Regions from separate parts of the Methylovorus sp. MP688 genome, predicted to be linked through region 1. Evidence: riboswitches for the same ligand, from Rfam matches in the RefSeq annotation. Region 1 holds a riboswitch; each other region holds the start of a gene.

Region 1 (6,035 bases):
GCGGACGACACCGCATTGAGCTCCCCGCCCTGCCCGGTCGATTTCTCGGCCGAGGTAGCGCCTAACGAGCGCAGGTAATACGTGGTTTTGAGGCCACGCAGCCAGGCCAGCAGGTAGACGTCGTTGAGCTTTTTGCCGGAGGGCGCGGCGAAGTAGAGGTTGAGCGATTGCGCCTGGTCTATCCACTTCTGGCGGCGGGCAGCGGCTTCGACCAGCCACACCGGGTCTACCTCAAACGCCGTGGCGTACAGCTGCTTGAGGTCCGCCGGCACGCGCTCGATGGCGGCCAGCGAGCCGTCGTAATACTTGATGTCGGCAATCATCACCTCATCCCACAGGCCACGCGCTTTCAGGTCTTGCACCAGTTGCTCGTTTACCACGGTGAATTCACCCGAGAGGTTGGATTTCACATACAGGTTCTGGTATTCCGGCTCTATGCTGGCGGAGACACCGACGATATTGGAGATGGTCGCCGTGGGTGCAATCGCCACGCAGTTGGAATTGCGCATGCCCACGCGCTGTATGCGCTGGCGCAGGCTATCCCAATCCAGCGTCCTTGAGCGGTCCACTTCCACCTGGCCGCCACGTGCTTCGGATAGCAGATTGAGCGTATCCAGCGGCAATATGCCTTGATCCCACAGGCTGCCACGGAATGACGAATACGCGCCCCGCTCTTCCGCCAGATAGCTGGAGGCAAGGTAGGCGTTGTAGCACACGGCTTCCATCGCGCGGTCGGCAAACTCCACCGCCGCAGCCGAGGCATACGGCACGCGCATGGCGTGCAAGGCATCCTGAAAACCCATGATGCCGAGGCCCACCGGGCGGTGACGGTAATTGGAATTGCGCGCCTTGCCCACGGCGTAGAAGTTGATGTCGACCACGTTATCCAGCATGCGCATCGCCACGCGGATGGTGGCAGCCAGCTTGGTTTGGTCCAGCACATAGCTGTCGCCTTCGCGCTTGAGGTGGGCCATCAGGTTTACCGAGCCCAGGTTGCACACGGCGATTTCCGTTTCGGAAGTATTCAGCGTGATCTCGGTGCAGAGGTTGGAGCTGTGAACCACGCCCACGTGCTGCTGCGGCGAACGGATATTGCACGGGTCTTTGAAGGTGATCCACGGATGCCCGGTTTCAAACAGCATGGAGAGCATCTTGCGCCACAGCTGCACCGCGGGCACGCGCTTGAACAGCTTGATCTCGCCATGGTCGGCGCGGCGCTCGTAGTTGGTATAGGCAGTCTCGAATGCCTTGCCATACAGATCATGCAGGTCCGGCACGTCGGATGGTGAGAACAGCGTCCAATCCGCATTGGCCTGCACGCGCTGCATAAAGAGGTCAGGAATCCAGTTGGCGGTGTTCATGTCGTGCGTACGGCGGCGGTCGTCGCCGGTGTTCTTGCGCAGGTCCAGAAACTCTTCCAGGTCCAGATGCCAGCTTTCCAGATAGCCACACACCGCGCCCTTGCGCTTGCCGCCCTGATTCACCGCCACGGCGGTATCGTTGACCACTTTCAGGAAAGGAATCACGCCCTGGCTTTTGCCATTGGTGCCCTTGATGCGCGAGCCCAGCGCCCGCACTGGCGTCCAGTCATTGCCCAGGCCACCGGCAAATTTTTGCAGCAGCGCGTTTTCCTTGATCGCCTGGTAAATGCCATCCAGATCATCGCTCACGGTGGTGAGGTAGCATGAGGACAGCTGCGAATGGCGCGTGCCGCTGTTGAACAAGGTAGGCGTGGAGCTCATGAAATCAAAGCTGGACAGCACATGGTAAAACTCAATGGCGCGGCTTTCGCGGTCAATCTCGTTGATCGCCAGGCCCATGGCCACGCGCATGAAAAACACCTGCGGCAGCTCGATGCGGCGCTCTTCAATATGCAAAAAGTAGCGGTCGTATAGCGTCTGCAAACCCAGGTAGCCAAACTGCAGATCGCGGTCGGCCACCAGTACGCTGGCAAGGCGGCTGAGATCAAACTGCGCCAGGCGCTCATCCAGCAATTCGGCGGCAATGCCGGCCTTGATGTATTGCGGAAAATATTCGGCATAGCGCTGCGCCATGGCGGTATGGCTCACGGCTTCGCCCAGCACCTCCGCACGCACCAGGTCCAGCTGCAAACGGGCGGTGACGTAGTTGTAGGCAGGCTCGCGCTCAATCAGGCTGCGTGCGGAGAGGATCAGCGCGCGGCGCACTTCATCAAACGGCATGCCGTCGTAAAGGTCGCGCATGGCCTGCTCCACAATCACGGCGGGTTGCACGGCATCGCCCAGATTCACGCAGGCCTCGGTCACCATGCTGAGCAGCAACTGCTGATCCAGCGGCACGCGCTTGCCATCCTGCAGCACATGCAGGGTGGGCGCAGGCGCTTGCTGGGCGGCACGCTCGGCGGCGCGCTTTTCGCGGTACAGCACATAGGCGCGCGCCACGTCATGCTCGCCGGAGCGCATCAGCGCCAGCTCTACCTGATCCTGAATATCTTCAATGTGGATGGAGCCACCGGCTGGCTTGCGGCGCACCAGGGCGGCCACCACGGTATCGGTCAGCGCCTGCACCTCGGTGCGCATATGGGTGGAAATAGTCGAGTGCTCGCCCGCCACCGCCAAAAACGCCTTGGTCAGCGCAATGGAAATCTTGTCGGCGGCAAACGGCACGGCCGCGCCATCACGGCGTATGACTTGCAAACTGGGAAGTGCAGCATTTAAAACCGGCTGCGCGGTATTGATATCATCCATCTACTTGGCTCCTATCAGGAGCGGGAGTCGGCGACCGACATACGCAGGCGCAATGACATTGCACTGCCGCTGTATATCCACCACCAGGACCAGCAAGGGAGAAGGCGCAAACCTTCCATCTGCCGAGGACACCCCGCCTCAAACGCGTTGAAAAAATCCACGGCAGGTCTCCTGGCTCCCGGCCTTACGCTTGGCGCCTTCCCGAACCCCGGCAGGTTCAGTGGCTTCAGATGCCTTGCGCTACCAGACTGACATGGCGTCAGCCCGATGGCTGGTTACAGTTGCGGGGGCAGCCCCGGCGTTGCATATCGGCGAGATAACATCTGCAGATACACGCACCGGATTCCCTTTTAACTCGCGGTTTGAATCAAACCTTGAGGACCGTAGTGCTGGCAATGTAACACAATAGGGAGTGGTATCGTCAACAGAGAAATACAAAATATGGGCATAACGCCCTATGTACTCTGTCCGGAATCAAGCTATCGCCGCAAGCTAAAACGCCTGATGGCGCAGGCCCGGGCGACAAATATTTCAATCACATGACATCCACCCGCATAATGTCGGTTGTTGCCCTTCCCCGGCATTTCATCCCCCAAAAAAGAAAGTTGTTGTTCGTGGAAATCGCGTTCGTATTTGGCAGGCTGGTGTTTTCCATCCTCGCCAATGTCTATCAGAAAAAACTGTCGCAGCATCCGCTGCACCCCTTCTTCATGGTGGCGACCAGCTATGTGGTGCTGAGTGTGCTGGCGCTACCGTTTGTGCCTGTGGTGCATGCTGCCAGCCTGCCGCAGGCGTTCTGGGTGAATGTCTTGCTGGCCGCCCTGCTCGATGTGGGCGGCTGGATGTTCATGGTGATGTCGCTCGCCAAAACCGATCTGTCGGTGTTTGGGCCGCTGAATGCCTACAAGGTGGTGATTTCCATGCTGCTCGCCATTGTGTTTCTGGGCGAGGTGCCTACCCTGCAGGGCTTTGCAGGCGTGGCCATCATCGTAGTGGGCAGTTTTTTTCTGATGCCTGCCAATGGTCAGCGCGAGGCCAACCGCATGCTGCTGTTGCTGAAGGAGCGCGGCGTGCAGGCGCGTTTTCTGTCCATCTTGCTGTTTTCCATCGGCACGCTGTTCCTGAAAAACGCGGTGACGGATGGCGGGCCGCTGGCCACGCTGGTGTTCTGGTCGCTGCTGGGCTTGCCGCTGGTGATGCTGGCGAATCTGCTGTTCATACCCGCGAGTGTTAAAGAAAGCACCAAAACCTCGCTGTCGCATTTGCCCACGATTGCCAGCATAGGCGTCATGATTTTCATCATGCAGTACTGCACGCTGGTGCTGCTGTCGCACATGCTGGTGGCGTACACGCTGGCGCTGTTTCAGATGAGCATGGTGTTGCAGGTGCTGGTGGGCTATCAGGTGTTCAAGGAAAAAGACATTCTGCGCAAGCTGATCGCCGCCATCGTCATGATGCTGGGCAGCCTGCTGGTGATTAGCGCCTGAGCCAAGCCGAGCATTAAAAATGCCAGCGGCCCACGCATGCATTCATACGTGGGCCGCTGGCAAGGGTTACAAGAACGATAGTCCCGAGATCACGCCGCCTTGTGATTGAGCTTCTCGTGGCGGAGCTGACGTGCGGCGGCGACCATGTGTTGCAGGGCGGCGATGGTTTCCGGCCAGCCGCGGGTTTTAAGGCCGCAATCCGGATTCACCCACAAGCGCTCTACCGGGATCACCTCAATCGCACGCTTCAGCAAGGTGGTCATGGCTTCCACACTCGGCACCCGCGGCGAGTGGATGTCATACACCCCGGGGCCGATGTCGTTGGGGTAATCAAACTCGCCAAAGCCATCCAGCAGTTCCATCGCCGAGCGCGACGTCTCAATGGTAATCACGTCGGCATCCATCGCGGCAATCGACGGCAGAATGTCGTTGAACTCCGAATAGCACATGTGGGTATGTATCTGCGTGCTGTCTTCCGCCACGCTGGCCGATAGCTTGAATGCCCGCACCGCCCATGCCAGATACTGCGCCCACTTGGCCTGCTGCAAAGGCAGCCCTTCGCGGAAGGCGGGCTCGTCAATCTGGATGATGGCAATGCCTGCATTTTGCAGATCAGCCACTTCATCGCGTATTGCCAGCGCCAGTTGCAAGGCGGTGGTTTCGCGCGGCTGGTCATCGCGCACAAACGACCATTGCATCATGGTCACTGGACCTGTGAGCATGCCCTTAACCGGCTTGCTGGTGAGCGACTGCGCGTAGCGGGCCTCCGCCACGGTCATCGCCAGTGGGCGGTGCACATCACCATAGATAATCGGCGGCTTGACGCAACGCGAGCCGTAACTCTGCACCCAGCCGTATTGGCTGAACACATAGCCTGCCAGCTGCTCGCCGAAGTATTCCACCATGTCGTTGCGCTCGGCTTCGCCGTGCACCAGCACATCCAGATCCAGCGCCAGCTGCTGCTCAATGGCATGGCGTATGTTCTGCTGCATGGCCAGCGTGTAATCCTGCGCACTCAGATCACCCCGGCGAAACGCCGCCCGGCTCGCCCGTATATCGGCCGTCTGCGGAAAAGAGCCTATGGTCGTCGTCGGCAGCAAAGGCAGCCGCAAGCGCTTTTGCTGCGCCAGGCGCCGCTCGGCAAACGGGCTGCTGCGCTCGGCGGATAACTGCGGCAGATGCTGCAAGCGCTGCTGCACGCTCTCGTTGTGCACGCGTGGCGATGCGCCGCGAGAAGCGATGGCCTTGCGTGCGGTCTGAAACTCGGCAGCCACGCTATCCACCCCATGATTCAGCGCCTGCTGCAATAGCTGCAACTCGCGCAGCTTTTCATCGGCAAAGGCCAGCCAGGAGCGTATTTCCGCATCCATAGACGACTCCTGCGCCAGCGAAACCGGCACATGCAACAGCGAGCACGATGGCGCGATCCACAGGCGATCCCCCAGCTGCTGCGCTACCGGCTGCAACAGCTGCAAGGTCTTGTCGAGATCATTGCGCCACACATTGCGGCCATCCACTACCCCGGCGGAAAGCACCCAATGGCTGGGCAAGGCCGCCAGCCAGGCGGCGAGCTGTTCCGGCGCCCGCACCAGGTCGATATGCAGGCCATCCACCGGCAAAGACGTCACCGCACCCACATAGCGCGCCACGCTTTCAAAATACGTCGTCAGCAACAGCTTGGGCCTGTGGTCGCGGATGCGGGCATAGGCATCAGCAAACGCCGCCAGCCAGCGTGCATCGAGGTCCAGGGCCAGCACTGGCTCATCGATCTGCACCCAGGCAATGCCGCGCAGCTTGAGCTCGCTCAGCAAGGCGGCATATT
Region 2 (6,035 bases), 970 kb from region 1:
CCTGAATAACATTGATGGTTCACCGCAATTGATTGGCGGGATTCCGCTCAGCAATATTGATCGCATCGAAATTACCAAAGGCAGTGGTTCCGTGATCTATGGTGACGGCGCAATGGCGGGGACCATTCAGATTTATACAAAAACACGCACTGGCGTTTCTGTCAGCGCTTCAGCGGGGAACTTCGGAAGCAAAACTGGCAATATTTCCGCGGGTATTTCTGAGCAATACTTTGATTTATCTGCCAGCGCTTCTGATGACAGCAATGATGGATACAGCAAAAAAGATAGTACTGGCAAAAGAGACAGCTACTCAACCACAGCACAGAATATCAAACTCGGTATTAAGCCTATGGATGGCCTTCGTTTTAATGTAGAGGGCACGAGCTCGCGCACCGACATCCGCTATGTCAACTCACTGACACGCGCACAGTTTAGAGATAACCCTCGCCAAAACGGCAGCAGCGGAGCATATACCCATCAAGCGTTGGACTCTGATCAATGGCGAGTGGGGCTGGAGTATCAAATCAACAATCATTGGAAACTCAGTGCCAACCGCACACAGGAAGATAAGCACTCCGAGTATTTCAACTATAGTTCGAAGTTCGACTACGACTATCTTTCCCATGACGTAGGGCTGACATATCAGAGCGACCTCTTTAGCGTTGTTGGAGGTTTACAAACCTTTGAAGGGGAGCGAAAAGGCACTAGCAATAATTTCACCAAAGACAATACAGCGGCTTTTATTCAATCAGAACTGCATCTTGATGCTCTTACACTTTCGGCAGGAGCCCGCCGAGAAAAAGTGGAATATAACTACAATCCAACCGGAACAACTGGCTGGGAAAATGGGGATAAACTGGGAGCTTGGGATATAGGCATGAACTATCGCCTTAATCAGCAATCCAGCGTGTTTGCCAACTATAACAAAGCCTACCAAGCTCCTGATATTGACCGTTTCTTCAACCAGATCGGCGCATTTAATAGTTTCATTGCGCCATCACGGGCCAGAACTCTCAATGTGGGCTTCAATCATTTGATTGAAAAAAATCGTTTGAAAATCACCCTTTTCAAAACTCGCTTACATGACGAAATTTATTACAACTCACTTATTGGGCTTAATACAAATATAGACCAGTCCCACAAATATGGCCTTGAGTTTCAAGATCAGTTTCAAGTTACCGATAACATCAGCACGTCCCTCATTTACACATACACACGGGCAATTATCGATAGAGAAGCCGATGGGAATGGAGCGTTTAATGGCAAAGAACTCCCGGGAGTATCGCGCAATGGGGTAGTAGCTAATCTTGGGTATCGTTTTTACGAAAATGCTTACCTAAACCTCAGCCATGTGTGGCGCTCTTCCACTTATTCAGCGGATGACTTCGCCAATAACCTGACGCAGAAACAAAATAGCTACGAATCCACTAACCTTGCCCTGAGTTATAAATTCAAGAATGTGCAGCTATTCACTGCACTTAATAACATTTTTGAACACAAGAACTCCATACAGGTGCGTGACGATGCCATCTATCCAGTCGATTTCTCACGTACCTGGCGCGTAGGCATGAAAGCTGACTTTTAATCGCCCTTAAAGCTGATATGGCCGCCACCTACTTGAATGTATCTGGCGGCTTTTGCTTTTGGGGATTTTGATTTAAACAGTTACAATCCAAGGCACTAAGCAAGCACAACGGAGTTTTGACGAAATGCCGCAGCACAACAAGCAGTCTTTCTGGGTGGGCGCTATCCTGATTCTCTTGATCATCGCCACTCGCACCCAGCATTTCGGCAATGATGTTTACCTGCCTGACGCCACGCTGGCGGTGCTGTTCATGGGCGGCTTGCTGATCACTAATACGAGCTGGCTGGGGCTGGCGCTGATTGCGGCATTTGGCATGGATGGGTATGCCATGGGCTGGCAAGGCGTGTCGGATTACTGCATGTCGCCTGGTTACTGGGGCCTGATTCCCACCTATGGTCTGGTATGGGGCGCGGGACGGTTACTGGCGGATAGTGACAAGCCATTTTCCATCTTGCCATTTGCCTTGTTTGCCTGGGGCTCCACCAGCATTGCTTTTGTTGTGTCCAATGCCTTCTGGTTTGCGTTTTCAGACAAAGTGGATAGCCTGACCATTACCGAATTTAGCGTCCGCGTAGCCAAGTATTACATGCCCTATGTCGGCTACGCGTTGATGTATGTGGCGATTGGTTGGCTGGCAGCCCGTTTATTCAAATTGCGTATCGCCGCTCCCAGCCGCATATCGCTTTAATCTTTGTCGGGTAGCGTGGTAGCCCACGTCAGCCTCATCAACATTCTCAGCCCGGCAATCTGCTGGGCTGCATGCCATGTAAGCTTGCAAAAAGTGTATCTCCAGACGCCTAACGTTCGTTCCTCGCTTTTCCTCAACCGCATTTCCCCGCCTGTTTATTTTCGGCGACATCGCATATAATTCACGCAGTTGTTCAGGTGCCGAAGTCGCTATTCTGCGATGAGGTGAAACTGGGAAACAGGTGAGTTTTCACAAACAAACCCTGTGCTGCCCCCGCAACGGTAATTACGTGTGGTTGATCCTACACGCCACTGTGGCATAGCCATGGGAAGGCGGATTAACAAAACGTATGAGCCCGGAGACCGGCCTGATGATTCAAGGGATTGCTGCGGGGTTGCAGCGTCACCAGACTCGCTTCAGCTGTTCTCCACTCTGTCTTGATTACCACGCCACAGGCGCAAGCGTTGCCGGGAACAGCATAAGGAAAATTCCATGCTTCACCGTTCTGCACTCGCCATCGCGCTTGCGCCTTTGTTTGCGCATTCATTCAATTCAGTGGCGGCCGATACCACACTGTCAGACATCGTCGTCACCGCCGCCCGCACCGAACAAAAAGTCAGCGATGCGCTGGGCGATATTTCCGTCATTACCCAGGATCAGATTCAGAAAGCCGGTCAGACGACCCTGGTGCAACTGCTCGCCATGCAACCCGGCGTGCAGATCGTACAGAATGGCGGCACCGGCAAATCTGCTGATATCTTTATCCGTGGCGCCAACGCCACACATACGCTAGTGCTGATAGACGGCCTGCGCGTCAGCTCCGCCACCACCGGCACCACAGCGCTTGAAAATATTCCGCTCGACCAGATTGAGCGCGTGGAAATCCTGCGCGGCCCGGCCAGCAGCTTGTATGGCGCTGATGCAATCGGCGGCGTCATCCAGATTTTTACCAAGAGCGGCAAAGGCAAACCGCGCCTGAATGCGAGCGTGGGCCTGGGCACCTATGGCAGCAGCAGCGCCACGGCTGGAATTGCGGGACGAGTCGAAAACACCAGTTTCAGCGTGCAGGCCGGAGCCAGTTCCACCAATGGCGTCTCTGCCATTGCTAATAAAACATTAAGAAATTACAACCCGGATGACGATGGCTATAACAACAGAAATGTGTCATTGAAACTGGCTCAGCATTTCACCGAGAACCATGAGCTCGGCATCCAGGGCTGGCTGAATGAGGGCACCAACCATTACGATGGTGGCACTACTAGTCCAGCAGCAAACCCAACAAACCGCTTTGATTATTATGGCAACCGCCGTCAGACTCTGATCTCGGTTTACAGCAAAAATCAGTTCACCGAAAACTGGATGAGCAATTTCAGCGTCGGCCAGAGTGAGGACAATCTGGAGTCATTCAGCCCAAACACGGCCAATACCCTGAAAGTCCGCTCACTGATCAAGACCACGCAAACCCAATACAGCTGGCAAAACGACATCACGACAGATTTGGGCTTGTTTACGCTGGGCTCTGAGCGGCGCGAACAGAAGGTTGAGGGAACGACCAAATTTGCCAAGGATGAACGCAACATTCAATCCTATCTGCTGGGCTGGCAATACAAGCTCGGGAGCCACCAGTTCCAGGCCAACAGTCGCCTCGACCAGAACTCGCAGTTTGGCGACAAAACCACCGGCAGCCTTGGGTATGCTTACCAGATTAATCCGCAATGGCGCGCCCATGCGCTATACGGGACGGCATTTAATGCACCGACCTTTAATCAGCTTTATAGCCCCTTGCAAGGTAGATACATAGGTAATCCCAACCTCAAACCAGAAGAAGCCGAAAATGGCGAGATTGGCCTGCAATTTAGCCAGGGTGGCCAGCGTATCAGCGCCATCTATTACAAAAATAAGGTGGATAACCTGATCATCACGCCATCGGTGGGCACAACTACTCCACCCATCAACGTCAATAAAGCCGATCTCAAAGGCCTGACGCTGAGCTACAACGGCAGCTGGGATCGCACTCAGGTATACGGCAATGCCGACTTTTTGCGGGCAGAAGATGCCGACACAGGAAACTGGCTGCCGCGTCGCGCCCGTGAGCATGGCGCGCTGGGCTTAACCCAAACGTGGGGCGACTGGCAATTTGGCAGTGAAATCGAAAGCTCCGGCCATCGTTTTGATGACACGGCCAACGCTCTCCGCCTGAGCGGTTACACCCTGCTCAATGTGTTTACCAATTACCGCATCAACCAGGACTGGTCAGTGAATGCGCGCGTCAACAATCTGTTTGATCGCGAGTATGAGTTGGCCAAGGACTATGGCACGTTCGGCACCAACCTGTTCGTCACACTGCGCTATTCGCCCGCGCTTTAAGGCGGGCAAAGAGCAGCGGCAAAACGATAGGCCATGCAAGAGGCAATGTTAAGGGAACATTTCATTTAAAATATTGAAATGTTCCGTTTCTTAAATACTTTAACCATAAGGCAATCTCTCATGCTTAACCTCACCAAACAGCAACAGCTTATCGTCGGCTTACTGCTCGCAGCACTCATGATCATGACGCGTGGCAACCACTTTGCCAGCGTCAACCATCTGCCCAGCGCATCCTGGGCCGTCTTTTTCATGCTGGGTGTTTATCTGCGCCCAATGTGGGTGTTTCCCGTCTTCATGGGCCTCGCAGCGGGTCTGGACTTTGCCTCGGTGAGCGCCAGTGGCGGCAGCGATTTCTGCACCAGCCCGGCCTATGGCTTCCTGGTACCGGCTTACGGTACCCTGTGGCTGGGCGGTCGCTGGTTTGCCAAGCACTACAGCTTTGCCATCAAATCCCTGTTCACATTGAGCGGCGCTGTACTGGTCAGTAGCTTTATCTGCCACCTGTTCTCCAGCGGCGGCTTCTACTTCTTCTCCGGTCGCTACGCCGATCCATCACTGATGGAATTCCTGCCACGCCTGACCAAATACTATCCATCTTCCCTGCAAACCCTGGCGTTTTACATCGCCACCGCCGCCATCATTCATATCGTGATCAAGCTGGTGCGCGCTGATGCCAAGCAAGCCGCATGAGTGAGCAAGACCAGGGGCTGAACCAGCGCCATGCCGATCGCATGGCGCGCAAAAAAGCAGTGGTCGATGCCAAGATTGAGGCCGCCCGGGTAGAGCGCGGCCTGTTGCTGGTGAATACCGGCAATGGCAAAGGCAAATCCACCGCAGCGTTTGGCCTGCTGGCGCGTGCGCTGGGGCATGGTCAGCGTGCGGTGGTGGTGCAGTTTGTCAAAGGCCGCTCCGACACCGGCGAAGAGGCCTTTTACCGCAACCAGCCCAATGTCACCTGGCATGTGATGGGCGAAGGCTTTACCTGGGAAACGCAAAACCGCGATCGCGATATTGCCGCTGCCAAACAAGGCTGGGCCCAGGCGCAGCAAGCCATGCAAGATAGCAGTGTCGGCGTGGTGATACTGGACGAGCTCAACATCGTGCTCAAATACCATTACCTGGAGCTGGCCGATGTGCTGGCGGACATTGCCGCGCGCCCTGCTATGCAGCATGTGGTCGTCACCGGCCGGGCAGCGCCGCCGGAGCTGATAGAGCAGGCCGACACCGTCACCGAAATGAATATGGTGAAGCATGCCTTTAAAAATGGCGTGCAAGCCATGCCGGGGGTGGAGTGGTAGCGGCGGCCTGCCCGGCCCTGCTGGTTTCCGCCCCGGCATCCAATCAGGGCAAAACACTGGTCACCGCCGCCCTGGCCCGCGCCTGGCGCGATAGCGG
Region 3 (6,035 bases), 890 kb from region 1:
CGGATGACATTCGGTAGCGGTTGGTGTCCAGCATGGAGCCACTGGCTTGCCAGTACCAGGTGCCATAGTTGCCCCCGGCATTGATGTCGGTGCGGTAACCGTTGTATTTGAAATCTTTGTCGGTCTTGAGCCCAACCGTAACATCACCTTCAAACTCTCTGGAGGGTTTGCGACTGACCAGATTGATGGCTCCGCCCAAGGTATTGGGGCCATATAGCACCGAGCTGAAACCTTTGGCGACCTGCACGCTGGCAAGGTCAAAGGTATTGAAGCGCGCCAGGTCCACATAGCCGTCATACGAGACATAGACCGGAACGCCATCAATGAAAACAGGCACTTGTCTTAAGTCAAAGCCACGCAACTGCAAGGTTTGCTCGTTGCGTGGACCGCCCTCGGAAAGAGCCACGCCGGGCAGGGTATTGACGGCGGTTCCCACGGTTTCGCGGTTCAGCAGACGCATCTGACGTTGAGTGACGGTGTCGCTGGAGCCGGTGACAGCGCTGTCGTTCGGGGCGGTGACCAGGACCTCCCCCAGGTTGAAAGTATTGATGTCTGCGGCTTGCGCTGTCAGCGCCATACCTCCCAGTATGGCGGCGGTCAGGCGCGCATGCTTGTTTCTGTTGAGCTTCATAGGATCCCCCTTTAAAAGTGACGTCATTCTAATAGGAGGTCTTTCGTTATGTCCAACTGAATATAGCGTGTGATGTAAAGAGGCGTGTTTCAAGCTGTTTTCGATCGACATGCTGGGTCTGTCTTGGTGAGGGCGACATGATGGCATGCCGCCCCGATGACAATCAGTAGCTGACTTCGGCCGTCAGTTCCAGGCTACGAGAGGGGCCGAGGATGAACTGGCTGGTGTCGTAATAGGTGCTGGCGTAGAGTTTGTCACCCAGATTGCGGGCGTTGAGGCGCAGGGTGGTGTGGCGGTTGGCACGCCAGGCAATGTTGGCGTCATACACGGTATAGCCGGGCATGACCGAGGTGTTGGCCGTGTCGGCGTAGCGTTGCCCTGTCAGTCGGGCCCCCGCGCCCATGGACCAGTCACCCAGCTGGTAGTAAACCCAGGCGTTGGCGACTTTCTCCGGTACATTGGTCGGCGTATTGCCGGCGCGTGAGGCACCGCTTTCCAGCAATTCGCCATAGCGCGCCTTCAGCAGTGCCACATTGGCGTCTACACGCCAATGTGCGCTTGGCAGCAGCAGGGTGGAAAGCTCCACACCGCGTGAAGACTGCTTGCCGCCTTGCACTGTCAGCCGCTGATCGGTAGGGTCGCGTGTCAGGATGTCGTCCTTGGCGATGTGGTACAGCGCCAGCGTCACTTCGCCTTTGCCGTGATCCAGCATGTGCTTGATGCCGACTTCGGCCTGCTTGGCGGTGGTCAGCTTGTAGGCTTTGCTGCCGGGACGTAAGGAGACGATGGACGATACCGGGTCCGAGCCCTGGCTGTATTGCCCATACACGGCCAGGCCGGGAGTGGCGGTAAACACCGTGCCCAGGCGATAGGAAAAGGGCGAGTAATCCTTGTCGAAGGAAGCGCCCTTGATGAGGTTCTGATGATCGACATTGATCCAGTCCTGGCGCAAGCCTGCGGTGAGCTTCAGCCGCTCGGTCAGGTCCAGCGCATCTTCCACAAACAGCGCGTTTTGCAAGGTGCGTGCCTTGAATTCGGGGATGGTCGGGTCCAGCGCGGCATCGGAGTAGTAACCCGGCGCAAAACCCTTGGCCGGCACGGTGTTACTTCCATCCGTGCCATCATAAAAGTTGTCGATATAACGCAGATCCACGCGCGTGGTTTCCCAGCCCATGGCCCAGCGGTTCTTGTGGCCGAAGGCATCGGCTATGCTGGCCAGTTCCAGGCGGTTGCCCAGCTGTTTCAGCTGGTGTTTGATCTCGGTATAGAGAGATCGCGTTACGGTATTGCTGGCACTATCGAGAGCATAGTATTCCAGGTTGCGCCAGTGGCGGCGGCTGTTAAACCAGTAGCCGATGTTGGTGAGTTTCAGGCTATCTGAAATATCCCATTCCACCTTGGCGCGCAGGCGGTCATCGGCAAAATCCATGGCACTGTCTTGCACGTTGTAATTCTGCTTGCGCAGGCTGCTGTCGATGCGGCCATCGCGCAAAGGGATGCCGGTGTAGGTGGTCGGGGAGTCTTCGCTATGATCAAAGGTGAAATCGACGCGCAGACGATCGCTGGGCACCAGTTGCAGGCCGCTCATGAGCTTGCGGCTCTGATGCTCGCCTCGGTCCACATAGCCATTGCCGCCGGTGGCGGAGGCATCAATGCGGAATGCGCCTATCTCGCCCACGGCCCCGGTGCCTCCCACGCCAGCGCGGTATTCGCCGCGGGTGCCCCAGCCGGTCAGGGCTTCAAATGAAGCTTCGCGGCTCGGCGCCTTGCGTATGCTGTTGATGATGCCACCCACGGTGCCGGTGCCAAACAACACCGAAGCTGGCCCGCGCAATACCTCGATGCGCTCATAGCCCCAGGTGTCGGAGGGAAAGGTGATCGTGCTGGCGGCGGTCAAGAGCCGTACGCCATCTTCTGCCTGACCGATGGAATCATTGCCACTAAAGCCGCGCGCTGAAAAGGCATTGCCCACGCCGAGATTGCTGATGTCGCTGATGCCGGTAGAGCGTGAGATGGCTTCGCGGATACTGATATCGCCGCGGCGGCGTATGGTGTCGGCATCCACAGCCTCAATGCTGGCGGGCGTTTCAAATGGCGTCAGGCCGAGGCGGCTGCCGGTGGAAAGTGGCTGTTTGAGGCGGGATTCGGGTTTGAGGCTTTGTGCGGATACTTCGACTTCTTCCAGCGGCTGAATATTTTCAGCGTAAGCGGACACGGAAAAAAGCAAGCCGGTCAGGCTCGCCATGGCAGTACGTTTCATGGGCGTTTCCTAAATGTTCGCATGCGACCCCGCATGCCGATTCATCATGGAAAAACCACAGAGCCAGAGTATGAGATGGCTGACCAGCCTTGCCCAAACACCGCGCCCCGCGGTAGTTCCTTCGTGACTGGCAGGCCGGTCTCCGGGCTCGCGAGGCTTGATGCACCGCCTTCCCAGGCATAAGGCCCAGTGGCGTCGATGGCACATCCATACTCGCTTACCGTTGCGGGGGCAGCACAGGCATTTCACCTGTTTCCCGTTTCACCTTTCCCCTCGAGCGAGAGGGCAGGCACCTGGCAGTGTGCATAGATTATAAAGGGGAAGCTTGAATAAGTATTAAGAAATGTTAAGAGGTGCGCGCAGTGGGCCTTTGGCAGGAGAAGGTGACAATTCTGTCACCTCTGGATCGACGGATTTTGCATGCTCTGTATACTTTCTGCATAAGTCTTGATCTGGCTGCATGAGGCCTTTCAGCTCGTGAAACTCTCTTAATTATTGGGCGCATGAACCTTCTGTTTATATCCGCGAAGCTTGCCCGGGTGTTGCCTCTATTGGGCGCTGCCGGACTCCTGTTGACGCTATCTGCCTGCGACAAACTGCCCGGCTGGGCGGCTGCCTTGTTGCATACTGAGGTCAAGACCAGCCCACTCTCGGGGCCAGACAAAAACCGGGATGGCATACGCGATGATATTGAGCCGCTGATTGCGCAATCCTCCAGCTTGCCGGAGGTGATTTCGGTCAGAACGACCTATGCGAAATCGCTGCAAAAGATCGTGGAGTTTGATTTTGAGCATGCCCAGATGCTGTCCGTGTTGAAGTCGGAATACTCCCGCAGTCTGGCTTGTGCCATGCTGGTGGACGATGGGTTTATCGACAAGCTGAATAGCGCGACTTTCAACACCCCGCAGCGGATTCAGCAGCAGGATGTGTTTCAGAAGAGCATCAGCGGACAGGCATTTGATTTTGATTCCCTGTCCCGCTTGTGCAGTTAGCCGGGGCATTGCATGGTGACGGTGGCAGCACTTAGCGCGCCAGCGCCTGATAGATTGTCTCCAGCGTGGCCTTGTTGGCTTTGATCAGTTTTTTAGCTTCCGCTTTCAGGTTTTCAATATTGCCCTTGGTGGCGTTATCCATGTCATCCGAGGCGATGCTCAATTCCGTTTGCAGCCGGTAGTAATGGTCGCCCAGTATCATCTGCATCTGATAATTGGCGGCATCGGCCACGCCATCAAACATGCAGCTCAACAGCGGCAGTACCCAGCCAGCCTTGCCCCAGTCTTTCGCCTCATCAAAGGTAATCGGCCTGATCAGCTCGCCGGTGCCTAGCGAGACCAGCAGAAACTCGGTTTCATCCGGGAAAATGCGTTTGGCTTCGGCATAGGCCGATACCGAGGGCGAGTTGATGAACACGCCACCATCCACCAGGGTTTTCAGCGAGCCCGCCACCTCGATCTGAGTCGGTTCAAAATAGGTAGGCGCGGCCGAGGTGGCACGCGCTACGTGCTTGAGCAGCAGCGGTTTGTGTTCGTCTTTCCAGCTCTTGAAAAAGATAGGCTCGCGGTTTTGCAGGTCATAGCTGGTGATCAGGGTGTTGGTCAGGCAATCCTGTAGCGCGTCGTCTTCAAAATACTCCTGCAGCACCTGCTCAATGCCATCGGCGGAGTAAAGCTCATCGGCAATCCCGCCTATGGAGGACACGCCTTTCCACAGCGAGCGCGAGAAGATCTCCTTGCCGCGGGTTTCATAGATATTCACCAGGTCTTTCGCCGCATATCTGGCCTTGCCCGAGGCATCTTTCCTGGCGCAGCCTATCGCCAGAATGCCGCCGGTCGACGTGCCCGCAATCAGGTCAAACAATTGCCAGACCGGCTTGCCCAGATGGGCCTCGATATCAGTCAGTATCAGTGCCGGGATCAAGCCGCGGATACCACCCCCATCAATGCTTAAAATTGTTTTCATCTCAATCCTCCTGAAAGTGTTGATCTGTAAAGCAGCTTCAAGTCTTGCGTATCGTTTTGCCCCGGTGCGGTGCAACTTCTGTGCGTGTGCGGAAATGGGGATGCAGTGCATGCGCCAGCCCGGTTTATTTTTATATTATTCAGTTGCTTACTGCTGGGTGCCAGATGAATATTAAGCCTGTTTGGCCGCGAAGGGGAGTCAAATTATCCAGACCTTCGATATGTGGCCCTCAGGCTGCAAGTCTGGTCACCCCATATGCGATAAGTCATTGCTATTATCTGAATCGGCAATACAATCCTCCCATCCTTCAAATGTGATTCAAGACACAACTATTCAGGGTCAAGATTTAATCCTGCGGACCGTAAATTCATCACACGCCAGCGTGTTATGTAGCCAAAGTTGACTCGCGGTCTTAACGGCAAAACAAGAACTATTGAGTGCGGGATGCGACTAGCTAAATTCAAATATTCAGGACATGCCATCACGGCAGGCTTTGCAATGCGCATGCTGATACAGAGCCTGCTGGCACTGGTATGCATTTCGGCCGCAGTCTATGCGGTCAGTGCAGAGCAGTTGGAAAGTGGCGGCTTGCCCTTTGCCAGCAAGCCTTTGACCTCAGATACACTGGAACTGACGACGCAGGAATTTGCCTGGCTGAAGGCCCATCCGGTCATTACTGTAGGGGTGCATCACGGCTGGATGCCGATCGAGTTCCTGTCGGAGGGCAACGAGTTTCGCGGAATCACCGTGGATTACCTCAAGCGCTTCGAGCGGCTTCTGGGCGTGCGTTTTCAACGCAGCGAATACTCCGAAAATCCAGCGACCGAAACCGCCGACATGCTATCCGGTATCGCCAGCGTGAAGTCGCTCAATGGCAGCCGCTTTGTGGCGCTGCCTGAGCCTGTGATTTCGGTGCCTTACACCATCTATATCCATAAGAAAAACGACACCATCCGCACCTTTGCTGACCTCCAGCATAAGCGCGTCGCAGTATTCAAGAATGGTCCCCTGGCTGGCTTGTTGACCAAGGATCAGCAGGGTATCGAGTTATTCAAGGTGGATATCGCCGAAGAGGCCTTTGTGGCGCTGGAAACCGGCAAGGCAGATGCCTACATCGGCAATCCGCTGGTGGTGGATTATGTATCGAATGTGCAGGGCATACGCTATCTGGCCAAAGCTGGGTCC

The links. A riboswitch is a leader RNA that binds a small molecule or an ion and turns the genes downstream of it on or off. The one in region 1 is predicted to bind cobalamin.
Region 2: another riboswitch for cobalamin. It lies ahead of MPQ_RS00815 (TonB-dependent receptor domain-containing protein); the one in region 1 lies ahead of MPQ_RS05610 (ribonucleoside-diphosphate reductase subunit alpha).
Region 3: another riboswitch for cobalamin. It lies ahead of MPQ_RS09690 (TonB-dependent siderophore receptor); the one in region 1 lies ahead of MPQ_RS05610 (ribonucleoside-diphosphate reductase subunit alpha).

What each region holds. Positions count from the first base shown of each region.
Region 1 covers NC_014733.1:1,149,664-1,155,698, reverse strand. Annotated here, with positions in the region: gene MPQ_RS05610 (ribonucleoside-diphosphate reductase subunit alpha) at 1-2,726, opposite strand, end outside; cobalamin riboswitch at 2,870-3,127, opposite strand; gene MPQ_RS05605 (EamA family transporter) at 3,341-4,213, shown strand; gene metE (5-methyltetrahydropteroyltriglutamate--homocysteine S-methyltransferase) at 4,303-6,035, opposite strand, start outside.
Region 2 covers NC_014733.1:178,422-184,456, reverse strand. Annotated here, with positions in the region: gene MPQ_RS00825 (TonB-dependent receptor) at 1-1,585, shown strand, start outside; gene MPQ_RS00820 (hypothetical protein) at 1,710-2,273, shown strand; cobalamin riboswitch at 2,452-2,659, shown strand; gene MPQ_RS00815 (TonB-dependent receptor domain-containing protein) at 2,766-4,640, shown strand; gene MPQ_RS00810 (hypothetical protein) at 4,761-5,330, shown strand; gene cobO (cob(I)yrinic acid a,c-diamide adenosyltransferase) at 5,327-5,938, shown strand; gene MPQ_RS00800 (cobyrinate a,c-diamide synthase) at 5,932-6,035, shown strand, end outside.
Region 3 covers NC_014733.1:2,044,318-2,050,352, reverse strand. Annotated here, with positions in the region: gene MPQ_RS09695 (TonB-dependent siderophore receptor) at 1-631, opposite strand, end outside; gene MPQ_RS09690 (TonB-dependent siderophore receptor) at 795-2,891, opposite strand; cobalamin riboswitch at 3,007-3,203, opposite strand; gene MPQ_RS09685 (hypothetical protein) at 3,395-3,883, shown strand; gene MPQ_RS09680 (patatin-like phospholipase family protein) at 3,915-4,850, opposite strand; gene MPQ_RS09675 (EAL domain-containing protein) at 5,295-6,035, shown strand, end outside.